2 regions of the Streptomyces sp. NPDC005931 genome follow, and region 1 is predicted to be linked to the other one. Evidence: riboswitches for the same ligand, from Rfam matches in the RefSeq annotation. Region 1 holds a riboswitch; the other holds the start of a gene.
The links. A riboswitch is a leader RNA that binds a small molecule or an ion and turns the genes downstream of it on or off. The one in region 1 is predicted to bind S-adenosylmethionine.
Positions count from the first base shown of each region.

Region 1 (4,820 bases):
GGTGCCTCGGGAGCGATCTCGGCGGTCCTCGGCGCCTTCCTGTTCCTCTTCCCCCGGGCCCGGGTCACCAGTCTCCTGCCGTTCCTGTTCTTCCTGCCGGTGCGGTTCCCGGCGTGGGTGGTGCTGCCGTTCTGGGCGGCGTTGCAGTGGGCGGCGGCAGAGCGGGCGTCCGATGGGCCGGGGGTGGCGTATCTGGCGCACCTGGTGGGCTTCGCACTGGGCTTCGGCTGGGCGTGGGTGCGCTTCGGACGGGCGACTAGAGTGAGGGTCGCCCCTGCTCCGGCCACCGAGGGAGAGAACCAGCCGTGATCACCGCGATCGTCCTCATCAAGACCAGCGTGGACCGGATCCCCGAGATCGCGGAGCGGATCGCGGCGCTGGACAGCGTCAGCGAGGTCTTCTCCGTGACCGGGACGTACGACCTGATCGCCATGGTCCGGGTCAAGGAGCACGAGGACCTGGCGGAGATCATCCCGGGCCGCATCAGCAAGATCCCGGGCGTGGAGGCGACGGACACGCACGTGGCGTTCCGCACGTACTCCCAGCACGACCTGGAGGCGGCGTTCGCGATCGGCCTGGACAACTAGCACTGGTTCCGGGGCCGGTCGTTCGGATCACGCCACGGACGCGGGGTTCGGCACGCGCATCCGCGGCGTCGCCGTCGGCCCCCGACGCTCCGGGCGCCGGGGCGCGGCCGCCCGACACCGACGGCTCCGGACTCCTCTCCGCAGGGCGCGAGTTGTTCCGGCCGGAGGGACCGGCCCGGCCCGTACAGGACCCCGCCGGACGCTCGGGCGCGGGCGCCCACGGAGGTGCCGGGCACAGACGCCCGCCACGACGTCCTGCCCGCCCCGATACCCGCCGCTCAGGCCCAGCTCCGCGGGGCCGGACTCCTCACCGACGCCACGGACCGCGCCCTGCGGACGGTCCTCCCTGGCACCCGACTGCCGGCGCGCGCACGGGCGCATCCCCGGGGCGCCGACCGCAGGTCACGCCGAGGTGTCCGGCACGCACCGACCGTTCTCGGTGCGGTAGGTCCAGCGCGCCCCGTCCCGCACGAGTTCCCTCACGGCCCGCACGAACCGCTCGACGTGCTCGTCCGGGGTACCCGCGCCGAAGCTGACCCGGATGGCGTTGAGGGACTTCTCGCCGGGCGCCGCCTCGGGGGCGCCGCACTCGCCCTGGTTCCGCGGGTCCCCGCCGAGCAGCGTGCGCACCAGCGGGTGGGCGCAGAACAGTCCGTCCCGTACGCCGATGCCGTACTCGGCGGACAGCGCGGCGGCGAAGTGGGAGCTGTTCCAGCCCTCGACCACGAAGGACAGGACGCCCACCCGCGGGGCGCCGTCCCCGAACAGGGACAGGAACCGCACCTCGGGCACGTCCGCGAGTCCTTCGCGCACCGTGCGGATCAGCCGCTCCTCGTGGGCGATCAGCGCGTCGAACCCGGCCTCGGCGAGCGCCGTGCAGGCGGAGGCGACCGCGTGGGCGCCGATCACGTTGGGCGAGCCGGCCTCGTGGCGGGCCGTGCCGTCGTGCCACTCGACGTCCACTCCCCCGTCCGCGCTCCGGGTGACCCGGCGGCTGGCGCCGCCCCCGGCGAGGTAGGGCTGTGCCTCCCGCAGCCAGTCGGAGCGGCCGGCGAGGACTCCGGAGCCGAAGGGGGCGTACAGCTTGTGCCCGGAGAAGGCGACCCAGTCGACGTCGAGTTCGCGCACGCTCACCGGGTGGTGCGGGGCCAGCTGGGCGGCGTCCAGGACGATCCGGGCACCGTGCGCGTGCGCGGCGGCGGCCAGTTCCCGCACCGGCCACAGCTCGCCGGTGACGTTCGAGGCGCCGGTGACGCAGACCAGGGCCGGGCCGTGGGGGTCGCGGGCGGCGAGGGCGCGCTCCAGCGTCTCGACCGCCCGGAGCGGGCTGCGCGGGGCGTCCAGGCAGGTGACCCGGGCCCCGCGCCAGGGCAGCAGGGAGGCGTGGTGCTCGGTCTCGAAGACGAAGACCTCGCATCCGGCCGGGAGCGCGGTGGCGAGCAGGTTGAGGGAGTCGGTGGTGGACCGGGTGAACACCACCTGGTCGTCGGCACGGCAGTCGAGGAAGCCGGCGACGGTCCGGCGGGCGTTCTCGAACAGGTCGGTGGAGAGCTGGGAGAGGTATCCGGCGCCGCGGTGGACGCTGCCGTAGTAGGGCGCGTACGCGGCCACGTCGTCCCACACCCGCTTCAGCGCGGGGGCGCTCGCGGCGTAGTCGAGCGCGGCGTAGGTGACCTCGCCGCCGGTGACGAGCGGGACGGTGACGTCCGCGCCCAGCACGGGCAGCGGAGCACCGACGGACTGAGCGGCGGCAGGGGTGGACAGAGGCATGGCTGAACTCCCGGAGAGGCGGGCGGGACCCCCGCGCGAGCGCACGTCGCTCCAGCGCTGCAGGGGTGAAAAAGGGGACGCGGAGGCGGGGCTCTGCGGCCCTAGCGCATTCGCTTGCTCACGGAAGGCTCCCTCGAACGACCAGGACCCCTGGCCCCACACGTGCCACAGTGTGCGAGGGGTCCGCGCTTGCCGTGGGCCTTGCTGCTCACGGCCTGGTCCTCACCCGGGGCACCCCGCCACGGACGGAGGGTTGCCGGACAGCCGGCCGGGGCCTGATGGCTGTCGCTCATGACCTGATCCCAGATCTTGCCACACACTCCCGCATGCGCAAGGGCGCGGTCCGGCATGCGGACCGCGCCCTTGGTCACATCCGTGTGCGGTGTCAGGCGTTGCTGACCGCCACCCAGCGGTCCAGCACCCGCCTCGCGGCGCCCGAGTCGATCGCCTCCGCGGCCCTGTCCATCCCGGTGCGGATCTGTTCGGTGAGCGTCCCGGTGCCAGGCTCCAGCGCCACCAGTGCCGCCGCCGAGTTCAGCAGCACGGCGTCGCGCACCGGCCCCGGCTCGCCGTCCAGCAGCCGCCGGGCGACCTCCGCGTTGTACGAGGCGTCGGCGCCGCGCAGCGCCTCGACCGGCACCAGCTCGATGCCGACGTCGCGCGGGTCGAAGGTCTCCTCGGTCACCTTGCCGTCGCGGACCACCCACACCCGGGAAGTGGCGGTGGTGGTCAGCTCGTCCAGGCCGTCGTCACCGCGGAACACCAGTGAGGAGTGGCCGCGCCCGGCGAAGACACCGGCCATGATCGGCGCCATCCGGGGGTCGGCGACCCCGACGGCCTGGGCCTTCACCCGGGCCGGGTTGGCCAGCGGACCGAGGAAGTTGAACACCGTCCGGATGCCGAGCTGCCCGCGCGCGGCGGCCACGTGGCGGAGCGCCGGGTGGAACTTGACCGCGAAGCAGAAGGTGATCCCGGCCTCCTCGGCCACCTCGGCGACCCGCCGCGGGGTCAGCTCGAGGTTCACGCCGAGCTTCTCCAGGACGTCGGAGGCACCGGACGCCGAGGACGCGGCCCGGTTGCCGTGCTTGACGACCTTCGCACCGGTGCCGGCCACCACGATCGAGGACATCGTGGAGATGTTGACCGTCTTGGCGCCGTCCCCACCGGTGCCGACGATGTCGACCGTCGCGCCGGGCACGTCGATCACGTTGGCGTGGTCGTACAGCGCCCGTACGCAGCCGGTGATCTCGTCGACGGTCTCGCCCTTGGCCCGCAGCGCCACCGCGAACCCGGCGATCTGCACGTCGGTCGCCTCACCGCGCATGATCAGGTCCATCGCCCAGGCGGTGTCGTCGGCGGACAGGTCCCGGCCGTCCAGCAGGCCGTTCAGCAGGGCGGGCCAGGAGCGGCCCGCCGCGGTGTCGCCTCCAGCGGGGGTCACAGCGCTCATCAGCCGCTCCTGGGTCAGAAGTGTCCCGCACTGCGGGACGCGGATCTCGACGGCTCCACCCTATCCAGCCCCGGGCACGGCGAAGGGCCCCGTCCGAACACCGGACGGGGCCCCTCCTCCGTTGCGTGGCGAGCGCAGCGATCAGTGGTGGCCGTGGCCGCTCGTGATCTCCTTGTACTCCTCGACGGTCGGCTTCGGGATCTGGGACTCCTCGCCGTAGTACGCCTTGCTGAGCTTGGCGCGCAGCTTCTCGGAGCCCTTGACCTTGCGCCGGACGCCGTTCTCGTCGACCGTCGGGCCGATCTCGACCGGCTTGTACTGCTCGTGCGCGGTGAGGGTGTAGAGCTGCTCCTGGCTGAGCGGCTCGTGGACCTCGATGAACTCACCGTGCGGCAGGCGCTTGATGATGCCGGACTCACGGCCGTGCAGCACCTTGTCCTTGTCCCGGCGCTGGAGGCCGAGGCAGATCCGCTTGGTGACGACGAACGCCACGACCGGACCGACGAAGAAGCCGATACGGACGAACCAGGTGACCGCGTTGATCGACAGGTTGAAGTGAGTGGCGAAGATGTCGTTGCCACCACCGATCAGCATGATGATGTAGCCGGTGACCCAGGCGACACCGAAGGCCGTACGGGTCGGGGCGTTGCGCGGCCGGTCCAGGATGTGGTGCTCGCGCTTGTCCCCGGTGATCCAGGACTCGATGAACGGGTAGAGCGCGATGACGCCGAGGAAGAGGCCGAACAGCACCAGCGGGATGAAGACGCCCAGGACCAGGGTGTGGCCCCAGAAGTTGACCTCCCAGCCGGGCATGGCGCGGACCAGGCCCTCGGCGAATCCCATGTACCAGTCGGGCTGGGCTCCGGTGGAGACCATGTCCGGGCGGTAGGGGCCCAGGTTCCAGATCGGGTTGATGGAGGCGATGCCGGCCAGCAGCGCGGTGAAGCCGAAGACCAGGAAGAAGAAGCCTCCGGCCTTGGCCATGTAGACCGGCAGCAGCGGCATGCCGACGA
Region 1 is NZ_JBIAIG010000001.1:235,722-240,541, forward strand. It holds gene ACFYOV_RS01060 (rhomboid family intramembrane serine protease) at 1-309, shown strand, start outside; gene ACFYOV_RS01065 (Lrp/AsnC family transcriptional regulator) at 306-587, shown strand; gene ACFYOV_RS01070 (aminotransferase class V-fold PLP-dependent enzyme) at 990-2,357, opposite strand; SAM riboswitch class IV at 2,538-2,654, opposite strand; gene trpD (anthranilate phosphoribosyltransferase) at 2,743-3,807, opposite strand; gene ACFYOV_RS01080 (cytochrome bc complex cytochrome b subunit) at 3,949-4,820, opposite strand, start outside.

Region 2 (4,820 bases), on a different contig from region 1:
TCGACCCGCTGGCCCTCTTCCAGGGTGCGGTAGCCGTCCATCTGGATCGCGCTGTAGTGGACGAAAACATCCGCACCACCGTCGACCGCGATGAAGCCGTACCCCTTCTCCGCGTTGAACCACTTGACGGTGCCCTGAGCCATGCCTAACTCCCCTATTACTGGCCCTTGCACAGATCCACACTTCGCGGACCCGGGTCAGACCTCACCCCCCACGGTTGGGGGCGTGCGCCGGAACGCGTCGACCGCGGCTGAATGTATCTGTCCAACTGCCGTCTGCAACAGGTCAATCGGACGAGAATTCTGGACGACACCGGTCCGGAATGTGGCGACAATTCACCTGAATTCAGGGCAAGTCGGGCTACGCAAAGGGCACAAAAGCCGCGAAAGGGGCCCACACTTTGGCTACATCTTGTCGGGTCTGCGGCAGGAATTCAGGGTTCCCGATCAGTGGATCAGGAGCGCGTTCCCCAACTCTACCGCGCTCAATCCAATGGAATTGCCCCCTCCGCTTCTCTTACGGAGGGGGCAATTCGATGAACACTCGGTAATCGTGGTTACCGAAGGTAATGATCAGCCGCCGGCGACGGCCGGGATGATCGACACGCCGGCCCCCTCCGGGGTGGCCGTCTGCAGGCCCTGCTCGAAGCGCACGTCGTCGTCGTTGACGTAGACGTTGACGAACCGGCGCAGCCTGCCCTGGTCGTCGAGGACGCGGGCGGCGATCCCGGTGTGGTTCTTCTCCAGGTCCTCGATGACCTCGGCGAGGGTGGCGCCCTCGGCGCTCACCTCGGCCTGCCCGCCGGTGTAGGTGCGCAGGATGGTGGGGATGCGAACGGTCACGCTCATGCGAGGCCAGCCTCTCGGAAGGAGTCCAGGGTGGGGCGGATGGTGGCGGTCGGACCGGTGCCGGCCACCGCGTCGAGGGTCTTCAGGCCGTCGCCCGTGTTGAGCACGACCGTCGTCAGCGCCGGGTCGAGGACACCGTTCTCGATCAGCTTGCGGGTCACGCCGACCGTCACGCCACCCGCCGTCTCGGCGAAGATGCCCTCCGTACGGGCCAGCAGCTTGATCGCGTCGACGACCTGCTCGTCCGTCACGTCCTCCACGGCGCCGCCGGTGCGGCGGGCGATGTCCAGCACGTACGGCCCGTCCGCCGGGTTGCCGATGGCCAGCGACTTGGCGATGGTGTTCGGCTTCTGCGGCCGGACCACGTCGTGCCCCGCCTTGTACGCGGCGGAGACCGGAGAGCACCCCTCGGCCTGCGCGCCGAAGATCTTGTACGGCCGGTCCTCGACCAGACCCAGCTCGATCAGCTCCCGGAGACCCTTGTCGATCTTGGTCAGCTGCGAGCCGGAGGCGATCGGGACGACGATCTGGTCGGGCAGCCGCCAGCCGAGCTGCTCGCAGATCTCGTACGCGAGGGTCTTGGAGCCCTCCGCGTAGTACGGCCGCAGGTTGACGTTGACGAACCCCCAGCCCTCGCCGGCCGGGTCGCCGATCAGCTCGGAGCAGAAGCGGTTCACGTCGTCGTAGTTGCCCTCGATGCCGACGAGCTCACCGCCGTACACGGCGGCCATGACGACCTTGCCCTGCTCCAGGTCGTGCGGGATGAACACGCAGGAGCGGAAGCCGGCCCGGGCGGCGGCGGCACCGACGGCGCCGGCCAGGTTGCCGGTGGAGGAGCAGGACAGGGTGGTGAAACCGAAGGCGCGGGCGGCCTCGATGGCCTGGGCGACGACGCGGTCCTTGAAGGAGTGCGTCGGGTTGCCGGAGTCGTCCTTGACGAAGAGCCTGCCGGGCTCGACGCCGAGCTCACGGGCGAGGTTGTCGGCCTGCACCAGCTCGGTCCAGCCCGGGTTGAGGTTCGGCTTGGTCGCCACGTCGGCGGGGACGGGCAGCAGGGGCGCGTAGCGCCAGATGTTCGCGGGGCCCGCCTCGATGCGCTTGCGGAGCTCCTCGGTGTCGTGGGCCGAGAAGTCGTAGGCGATCTCCAGCGGGCCGAAACACTCCTCGCACGCGAAGACCGGACCGAGGGGGACGCGGTGGCCGCATTCGCGACAGGAGAGCGCTGCGGCGGGGCCCAGGTCGACGGAGCCGGCGGGGGAATCGGTGGTGCTTGCAACAGTCTGCACAGCCATGTGAGGCGAGGCCCTTTCTCCTCATCTTCCTCACGACGCATCTCGCCGTGAGACGGATTTGGCACCTTCCCTAGCCGGGAGCCTCGCTGGAGCGACCGCCGCTGTCGCGGTGATCGGCTACGAGAACCGGCTGGAGGGTTGCCGGGGCTTCATCGGGCCGTGTCCCTCTGCCCCTCTGGATGAGCTGTATTCGGTTGTGTTTCCGCTGGTGTTTCTGGCGGACGCTGGGTCGCGGCCCCCGACGTGCAATGGTCATCCGCGTTGCTCAAGACTGTAACCGAAGGCCAGGACAGTTGAGATAGTCGTCCGAACCGCGAGATGGATCACACAGGTGAGGAGCAGCGGAAGGTGCTGGAAGAAGTCGAGCGCTGGCTGATCGAACGCTCCTGGTCCGTGGCCGACCGTCCGATGCACCGGATCCTGGCCGCCAAGCGCGCCACCGGGCAGACGGTGAGCGTGGTGCTGCCCGCGCTCAACGAGGAGGAGACGGTCGGCGACATCGTCGCGGTCGTCCGGCACGACCTGGTGCTCCAGGTGCCGCTGGTCGACGAGATCGTGGTCGTGGACTCCGGGTCGACCGACCGCACGGCCGAGGTGGCCGCCGCGGCGGGCGCGACCGTGGTGCACCGGGACGCGATCCTGCCGCGCGTCCCGGCCGTGCCGGGCAAGGGCGAGGTGCTGTGGCGCTCGCTGCTGGTGACCCGGGGCGACATCGTCTGCTTCATAGACGCCGACCTGCGCGAGTTCTCCTCCGACTTCGTCTCCGGCATCGTCGGGCCGCTGCTCACCGAGCCGGACGTGGCCCTGGTGAAGGCCATGTACGACCGTCCCCTCACGGTGACCGGCGGACCCGCCTCCGGCACGGCCGCCGCCGGGCAGGGCGGCCGGGTCACCGAACTGATGGCGCGGCCCCTGCTGAACATGCACTGGCCGCAGCTCGCCGGCTTCGTGCAGCCCCTCGGCGGCGAGTACGCGGCCCGCCGCTCCCTGCTGGAGCGGCTGCCCTTCCCGGTCGGCTACGGCGTGGAGCTGGGCATGCTCGTCGACGCGTTGCACCTGGTGGGCCTCGACGCACTGGCCCAGGTCGACGTGGGCGTGCGCAAGCACCGCCACCAGGACGGCCAGGCCCTCGGCCGCATGGCCGCCGCGATCTACCGCACCGCCCAGCTGCGCCTGGCCCGCGGCCACCTGATCCGCCCGGCGCTGACCCAGTTCGAGCGGTCCGGCGACGGGTTCGAGCCGCGTACGTACTCGGTGGACACCGAGGAGCGGCCGCCCATGGCGGAGATCGCGGAGTACCAGGCCCGCAGGGTGGCCTGAGGAAGCGCCGCGAAGTGGCCGCCGCGGGCCCGGGAACGCGTCCGGCCGTATACGGCCGATCCGTACGTTTGAGCGTTCCGGGGCGGGGCTAGGTTGAGGCGTATGGCTTCCACGCAGGCTGTTCAGGCAGTTCAGGGTGCTCAGGTGCTGGTCGCGTCGAACCGCGGGCCGGTCTCGTACACGGTGGGCGGGGACGGGTCGCTGCGGGCCAAACGCGGGGGCGGCGGGCTGGTCTCCGGGCTGTCGGCGATCGGGCCGGACGCCGGGGCGCTGTGGGTGTGCTCGGCGCTGTCCGACGGCGACCGCGAGGCCGTGCGGCGCGGGGTCGGCGAGGACGGCGTGCGGATGCTGGACATTCCCGCGGACGTGCACGCCGACGCGTACAACGGCATCGCCAACTCGGTGCTGTGGTTCGTGCACCACATGCTCTACCAGACCCCGCTGGAGCCCGTCTTCGACGCGGAGTTCCGGCGGCAGTGGGCGTCGTACGAGAGCTACAACCGGGCCTTCGCCGAGGCGCTGGCCGAGGAGGCGGCCGAGGGCGCCGCGGTGGTGGTGCAGGACTACCACCTGACCCTGGTCCCGGGGATGCTCCGCGCCCTCCGCCCCGACCTGCGCATCGGTCACTTCTCGCACACGCCGTGGGCCCCGCCGGAGTACTTCCGCATGCTGCCCGGCGACATCGCCGCCCAGGTGCTGCGCGGCATGCTGGGCGCCGACCGGCTCGGCTTCCTCACCCGCCGCTGGGCGGACGCGTTCACCGCGTGCTGCGAGCAGTTCGCGGGCGGGCTCGGCGACACGCGGGTGGGCGTGCACGGGCTGGGGGCGGATGCGGACTTCCTGCGCGCCCGGTCCCACGAGGCGGACGTCGAGGAGCGGATCACCGCGCTGCGCCGCGAGATCGGCACGGCACCCGACGGCACGGCGCGCCGGACCGTGGTGCGGGTGGACCGCACCGAGCTGTCCAAGAACATCGTGCGCGGCCTGCTCGCCTTCGGGCAGCTCCTGGAGGACCGCCCCGAGTGGCGCGAACGCGTCGTGCACGTGGCCTTCGCCTACCCCTCGCGGCAGGACCTCGCCGTGTACCGCGACTACACGGCCGAGGTGGAGCGGGTCGCCGGGGAGATCAACGAACGGTACGGAACGCCGGGCTGGCGGCCGGTGCTGCTGCACCTCGAGGACGACTTCGCCCGCTCCCTGGCCGCCTACCGGCTGGCGGACGTGGCCCTGGTCAACCCCGTGCGCGACGGGATGAACCTGGTCGCCAAGGAGGTCCCGGTCGTCTCCGACGCGGGCTGCGCCCTGGTGCTGTCCCGGGAGGCCGGCGCGTACGAGGAGCTCGGCGAGGACGCGATCCCCG
Region 2 is NZ_JBIAIG010000008.1:128,434-133,253, reverse strand. It holds gene ACFYOV_RS20135 (cold-shock protein) at 1-143, opposite strand, end outside; gene ACFYOV_RS20130 (MoaD/ThiS family protein) at 573-848, opposite strand; gene thrC (threonine synthase) at 845-2,140, opposite strand; SAM riboswitch class I at 2,159-2,326, opposite strand; gene ACFYOV_RS20120 (glucosyl-3-phosphoglycerate synthase) at 2,489-3,460, shown strand; gene ACFYOV_RS20115 (trehalose-6-phosphate synthase) at 3,563-4,820, shown strand, end outside.
Region 2: it holds a riboswitch for S-adenosylmethionine, as region 1 does, so the genes downstream of both, thrC (threonine synthase) here and ACFYOV_RS01070 (aminotransferase class V-fold PLP-dependent enzyme) in region 1, are expected to answer to the same signal.